Regions from separate parts of the Kineococcus mangrovi genome, predicted to be linked through region 1. Evidence: riboswitches for the same ligand, from Rfam matches in the RefSeq annotation. Region 1 holds a riboswitch; the other holds the start of a gene.
What was found. A riboswitch is a leader RNA that binds a small molecule or an ion and turns the genes downstream of it on or off. The one in region 1 is predicted to bind glycine.

Region 1 (3,395 bases):
CGGGCGGCTCGCGGGACGAGCAGGCCCAGCTGGCGCTCGACCGCGTCGAGCTGGGCGTCGTCGACCCCCGGGCGCAGTCGCGTCGCGATGTCGGCGTCCGACCGGCTCCACCGGGTCCGCAGTTCCCCCACCAGGGCGGTGATGCGCTCCACCTCGGGGTCGGCCGCGACGGTGCGGCGACCGGCCGGGGTCGCGGCGCGGACCGGTCGGACGACGCGCGCGGGAACGTCAGCGCGGGCGGACCCGGTCAGGGGGGTGTTGGACGACGTCACGAGACCTCCTAGGACCCGCGGCGTGCACGGGGAGAGCGGCGGCGGCACCGATCGGGACCATGGTGCGCACGACCTGATCACAGAAGATAGGCCCCGCGCACCCTCCCTGCACCTCGAGACGTCCCCGGGCCGGGTCAGGTTCCCGGGTCAGGTTCCCCCTCAGGGGGTGAGCACCCGGTCGAGCAGGGTCTCGAACTGCGCGGCGAGCGCCTTGGCGGTCCGAGGCTTCAACGTGTGCAGCGCGACCCCCGCGCCCTGGGACTGCGGGACGGACACGCGGTCCGGCAGCGGGTCCAGCACGAGGTCGCCGAACAGCTCCCGCAGTTCCTCCAGGCGGAAGCGCTGCTCCCCCGAGCGCTGGGTGAAGCGGTTGACGACGATGCCGACGACCCGGGGCGCGGAGCGCAGCGACCGCACCTCGCGCAGCGTGCGGTCCACGGCGGCGACCGAGAAGCGGCTGGCGTCGGAGACCACGAGGACGGCGTCCGCGGCGCGCCACGCCGAGCGCGTGAGGCCGTTGAGCGAGGGTGGGGTGTCCAGGATCGCGAGGTCGTGGTCGTCGAGCTTGCGCAGCGCGCGCCGCAGGGCCTTGAGCTCCTCCTCGTCGGCGTCGGGGGTGTCCCGGCGCGCGGAGGAGGCGGACCCGCTGACGACGTCGAGCAGCCCCGGGTGGTCGTCGACCCAGCCGCTGGGTGCGACCGCGTCCTCGGCGACGCGGCGCTTGGGGGACTCCAGGACCGCGGCGAGGTCGTGGTCCCGGTGGGCACTCACGTCCAGGCCCGACGTCGCGTCCGCCTGCGGGTCGAGGTCGACCACGAGGGTGCTGGTCCCGCGGCTGAGGGCGGCCGACGCGAGACCGAGCACGACCGAGGTCTTCCCGACACCGCCCTTGGCACTGCAGACGGCGAGGGTGATCACGGGCACAACCTAGCGCCGAGGCGGCCTCCGCGCCCCGCGTCGAGGACCGCGTAGACTCCCCGTGAGCCGATCACCCCGCGAGGGAGAGACCCCGACCCGTCCGGGCCGGGGCGCCGAAGGGGCAACATCCCCGGAACCTCTCAGGCGGAAGGACTTCGTGGGGCAGGCCGCTCTGGAACGCGCCGTCCGCGGCGGGTGACAGACGGGGAGGTCCGTCCGAGCACCGCCAGACCTCCGGAGCGTCCATGACCTCGCCGTCCCTGCCCGCGTCCACCGAGCTGCCCGAGTTCACCCCCGAACCCGCCGCCCTGCCGTTCAGCGCCCGCCACATCGGGCCCGGTGCGGCGGCCGTGGCCCGCATGCTCGACGTCGTGGGGTTGTCCTCCCTCGACGAGCTCGTCGACCGGGCGGTCCCCGCGGGCATCCGCGACGGCGTCCTCGACCTGCCCGAGGCGCTCGACGAGACGTCGGTGACGGCGGCCCTGCGGGCCCTCGCCGGCCGCAACCGCGTCGTGCCCTCCCTCATCGGGCTCGGCTACCACGGCACCCGCACACCCGCCGTCGTGCGCCGCAACGTCCTGGAGGACCCCGCCTGGTACACGGCGTACACGCCGTACCAGCCCGAGATCTCCCAGGGCCGCCTCGAGGCCCTGCTGAACTTCCAGACCGCGGTCACCGACCTCACCGGCCTGGACATCGCCAACGCCTCCCTGCTCGACGAGGGCACCGCCGCGGCCGAGGCCGTGACGCTGGCCCGGCGCACCTCCAAGGCGCCGGAGGGGGCCGTGTTCGCCGTCGACGCCGACGTCCTGCCGCAGACGCTCGCGGTGCTGCGCACCCGCGCCGTGCCGCTGGGCATCGAGCTGGCGCTCGTCGACCTCGACGCGCCCGACCCGCTCGCCGGGGTCGGTGACGTGTTCGGGCTCCTCGTGCAGTACCCGGGCACCTCGGGCCGGGTCCGCGACCTGGCGGCCGTCGTCGCCGACGCGAAGGCCCGCGGTGCCGTCACCGTCGCCGCGGCCGACCTGCTCGCCCTCACCGTCCTCGTCCCGCCGGCCGAGTTCGGCGTCGACGTGGCCGTCGGGTCCAGCCAGCGCTTCGGCGTCCCCATGGGGGCGGGGGGGCCGCACGCGGCGTACATGGCCGTCCGCAAGGGCCTGGAACGGTCCCTGCCCGGGCGCCTCGTCGGCGTCTCCGTCGACGCCGACGGGAACGCGGCCTACCGCCTGGCGCTGCAGACGCGCGAGCAGCACATCCGCCGCGACAAGGCGACGTCGAACATCTGCACCGCCCAGGTGCTGCTGGCCGTCATGGCCGGGTGCTACGCCGTCTGGCACGGCCCGGACGGCCTGCGCGCCATCGGTCTGCAGGTGGCCCGCCGCGCCGCGGCCCTCGCGCAGCAGCTGCGCGACGGTGGCGTCGAGGTCGTGCACGCGGAGTTCTTCGACACCGTCCTGGCGCGCGTGCCCGGCCGGGCGGACGAGGTGGTCGCCGCCGCCCTGGAGGCGGGCGTGAACCTGCGCCGCGTCGACGCCGACCACGTCGGGATCACCGTCGACGAGACGACCTCGGAGGCGCACGTCGCCGCGGCCCTGCGCGGTTTCGGGCTCGCCGTGGCCGAGGTGGCCGCCGAACCCGCCCTGCCCGCACCCCTGCGCCGCACGTCGGGGTTCCTCACCCACCCGGTGTTCTCCCAGCACCGGTCCGAGACGGCCATGCTGCGCTACCTCAGCCGGCTGTCCGACGCCGACTACGCCCTCGACCGCGGCGCGATCCCGCTGGGCTCGTGCACGATGAAGCTCAACGCGACGACCGAGCTGGAGCCGATCTCCTGGCCCGAGTTCGCCGACCTGCACCCGTACGCGCCCGCCGACCAGCTCGCGGGCACCGCCGAACTCGTCGCCGACCTCGAGCGCTGGCTCGCCGAGGTGACCGGTTACGACGCGGTCTCGCTGCAGCCCAACGCCGGTTCGCAGGGCGAGTTCGCCGGGCTCCTGGCGATCCGCGCCTACCACGTGGCGCAGGGGCGCCGCGAGCGCACGATCTGCCTCATCCCGAGCTCGGCGCACGGCACGAACGCCGCCAGCGCGGTCATGGCCGGGTTGAAGGTCGTCGTCGTGGCGTGCGACGAGGCCGGCGACGTCGACCTCGACGACCTGCGCGCCAAGGTCTCCCAGCACGCCGACGACCTCGCCGCGCTCATGG
Region 2 (3,395 bases), on a different contig from region 1:
TGCTCGTGCCGCCCGCCCACCCGGCGCCGGCGGACCGGCCGGTGGCGCTCGCGGACCTGGCCGGGGAGCGCTGGGTGGACGGCCCGCCGGGGTTCGGCAACCGGCTGCTCGTCGACGCGGCCTTCGACCGCGTCGGGGCACGGCGGACGGTCGCGGTGGAGGTGCCGGACGTCTCGACGTTCGGCAGCTACGTGGCGGCGGGGCTGGGGATCGCGTTCGTCCCCGGGACGGTGCCCGTGCCGCCGGGGGTGCGGGAGCTGGTGCTGACCGAACCACCCCCGCAGTGGTCGCTCGCGCTCGCGACGCGGCGCGCCACCCCGGAGCGGCCGGTGCGCCGCGCCGTCGACGCGTTCGTGGCGCAGGTGCGGCTCAGCGCCCGGGGGCGCCGGCCCCCGCCGTGACGCGGGCGCTCGCGGCTCACCGCTCCCGGCGGTAGAACGGCAGGGCGACCACCTCGACCGGCAGCTCGGTCCCCCGCACGTCCACACCCAGGCGCGTGCCGGGCTCGGCCAGCTCGGCGTCGACGTACGCCATGGCGACGGGGTGCCCGAGGGTGGGCGAGAGGGCGCCGCTGGTCACCTCCCCGACCCCCCGGCCGGCCGCGACGACGGCGTACCCCGCCCGGGGCGCCCGGCGGCCCTCGCCGCGCAGCCCCACCAGGACCCGCGCGAGCGGCTCCTGCGCCGACCGCTGCAACGCCGCCAGGCCCACCGCGCCGGGCTCCTTGTCGAGGACGACGACGCGACCCAGCCCGGCCGCGAAGGGGGTGACGTCCCGGCTGAGCTCGTGCCCGTAGAGGGGCATCCCGGCCTCCAGGCGCAGGGTGTCGCGGCAGGCCAGCCCGGCCGGGACCCCCCCGTGCTCACGGGTCGCGGCGAGCAGGGCGTCCCACACCCGGCGGGTGCGCTCGACGGGGACGAACACCTCGAAGCCGTCCTCCCCGGTGTAGCCGGTGCGCGCCAGCAGGACCTCGACGCCGGCCAGCACGGCGCCGACCGAGCGGTAGTAGCGCAGCGTCGCCAGGTCGACGCCCGCCGAGGGGTCCAGGAGCGGGGCGACGATCGCCACCGACGCCGGTCCCTGCACCGCGACCAGGCCCCAGCGGGCCGTCTCGTCCGCGACGTGGGCCTCGAAGGGGCGGACCCGGTCGGCCAGGGCGACGACGACGGGCTCGACGTTGGCGGCGTTGGCCACGACGAGGAACTCCTCCTCGCCGAGGCGGTACGTCACGAGGTCGTCGACGATGCCGCCGTCGTGGTCGACGACCATCCCGTAGGCGGCCCGGCCGACCGCCATCGTCGAGGGGCGGCCCACGAGGGCGGCGTCCAGCGCGCGGGCGGCCTCGGGGCCGGTGACGCGGATCTCGCCCATGTGCGAGAGGTCGAAGAGCCCGGCGCTGGAGCGCACGGCCTTGTGCTCGGCGAGGTCGGAGGCGTAGCGCAGCGGCATCGACCAGCCGGCGAAGTCGGTGAAGGACGCGCCCAGCTCGGCGTGCGCGGCCGCCAGCGGGCTCGCGGCGGGCGTGGTCTCGGAGGTGGTGCTCGTGCTCACGGGGTTCCTCTCGTCACGGCCGCGCGTCGCGACCGGGCTGGACCCCCTCTGTCGCGGAACCTGAGAGCTTCACCGTCACCCGCTGCGTGGTGACGGTTTTCCCCGTGGGTGAGGACCTGCGCGGTCCTGCTTTCCAGAGCGGCCTGCCCGTGGCGGTACGTGGACCTGAGAGGTTCCGGGGTGGTTGCTCCTTCGGTGCCCACCGCGGACGGCGGGGCTCTCCCGCCGGGGCGGAGCGGCCGAGTGTTCAGTTGTCCCGCACAGCGTGGCACACCCCGGGACCCGGTGCCCCGGGTGTTCACCGGCAGGAGTTCAGGTAGGTCAGGGTGCGGGTCGCGACGGGCAGGGGCGTGTCGAACGAGGCCAGCGGGTACATGTCCTGCTCGACGATCGCGAACAGGTCGCGCCCCAGACCCTCCAGCGCGGTGAGGACGGGGGGCATGGCGGGCACGCCCCGCGGCGGTTCCACCATGACGCCGAGGGCGACGGCCTCGCCGAAGGGCAGGTCCTGCGCCTTCACCCTCGCGACGACCGCCGGGTCGACCTGCTTGAGGTGGACGTAGGCGATGCGGTCCGGGTGGTCGGCGATGATCTTGAGGCTGTCCCCGCCGGAGTAGGCGACGTGGCCGGTGTCGAGGCACAGCTTGACGACGTCGGGGTCGGTGATCTGCAGGAACCGGTCGACCTCGGCGTGGGTGTCGATGTGGGTGTCGGCGTGGGAGTGGACCGCGACCTGCAGCCCGTACCCGTCGCGGACGTCCCGGCCGAGGCGGTCCATCCCGGCGGCCAGCCGCGCCCACCCCTGCGCGTCGAGCTCGCGGGGTTCGATCTGCTCGCCGGTGGTGTCGCTGCGCCACTGGCCGGGGATGACGACGAGGTGCGTGCCGCCGAGGGCCTGCGTGAGCTTCGCGACCTGCTCGACCTGGGCCCACGCCTCGTCGTAGTGGTCGGGGCGGTGCAGCGCGGCGAAGATCGTGCCGGCGGAGACCTTCAGGCGCCGCTCCTCGAGCTCGTCGGACAGTTCCGCCGGGTCGGTCGGCAGGTACCCGTACGGGCCGAGCTCGATCCACTCGTACCCGGCCTCGACGACCTCGTCGAGGAACCGGGACGCGGGGGTCTGCCGTTCGTCGTCTGCGAACCAGACGCCCCAGGAGTCGGGGGCGGTGCCGATGGTGATGGGTCGGGCCATGGGGGACCTCACGTCCTCGTGCGGGTGCGGTGGGGTGGTCGGGTCAGACGAGGGGGCGCTGGCGCGCCTTGTGCCCCTCGTACCAGGTGCGGGCCGTGCGGGTGGAGTCCAGGTGCGAGACCTCCGAGACCGGGACGTCCCACCAGCCGCCGCCGTCGGGCGCCTCGGAGTACAGGTCGGTCTCGACGTGCACGACGGTCGACTCGCTCGACGCCTTGGCCTCCCGCAGCGCTTCGACGAGTTCCTCGCGCGTGCCCGCGCGTACCGCGCGCACCCCCAGGCTCGCGGCGTTCGCGGCGAGGTCGACGGGCAGCTCGTCGCCCTCCAGCCGACCCTCGGGGGTCCGCCGCCGGTACTTCGTGCCGTACCGCTGGGACCCGTGCTGCTCCGACAGGGCGCCGATCGAGGCGAACCCGTGGTTCTGCAGGATGACGACGATGAGCTTGACGCCCTCCTGCACCGCGGTGACGAGTTCGGTCGGCATCATGAGGTACGACCCGTCCCCGACGGTGACGAACACGTCCCGGTCGGGGGCCGCGAGCTTCACCCCGATCGCCCCCGGGATCTCGTAGCCCATGCAGGAGTAGCCGTACTCCACGTGGTACTGCTTCGGGTCGCGGCTGCGCCACATGCAGTGCAGGTCCCCGGGCAGCGA

Region 2: linked by a shared signal. The riboswitch ahead of gcvT (glycine cleavage system aminomethyltransferase GcvT) and the one ahead of gcvP (aminomethyl-transferring glycine dehydrogenase) in region 1 are both predicted to bind glycine.

What each region holds. Positions count from the first base shown of each region.
Region 1 covers NZ_JBGGTQ010000005.1:62,972-66,366, forward strand. The annotation lists gene AB2L28_RS11620 (SMI1/KNR4 family protein) at 1-272, opposite strand, end outside; gene AB2L28_RS11625 (ParA family protein) at 432-1,190, opposite strand; glycine riboswitch at 1,261-1,356, shown strand; gene gcvP (aminomethyl-transferring glycine dehydrogenase) at 1,436-3,395, shown strand, end outside.
Region 2 covers NZ_JBGGTQ010000002.1:394,159-397,553, forward strand. The annotation lists gene AB2L28_RS04965 (LysR family transcriptional regulator) at 1-401, shown strand, start outside; gene gcvT (glycine cleavage system aminomethyltransferase GcvT) at 418-1,551, opposite strand; glycine riboswitch at 1,594-1,693, opposite strand; glycine riboswitch at 1,695-1,786, opposite strand; gene AB2L28_RS04975 (TIM barrel protein) at 1,850-2,740, opposite strand; gene iolD (3D-(3,5/4)-trihydroxycyclohexane-1,2-dione acylhydrolase (decyclizing)) at 2,784-3,395, opposite strand, start outside.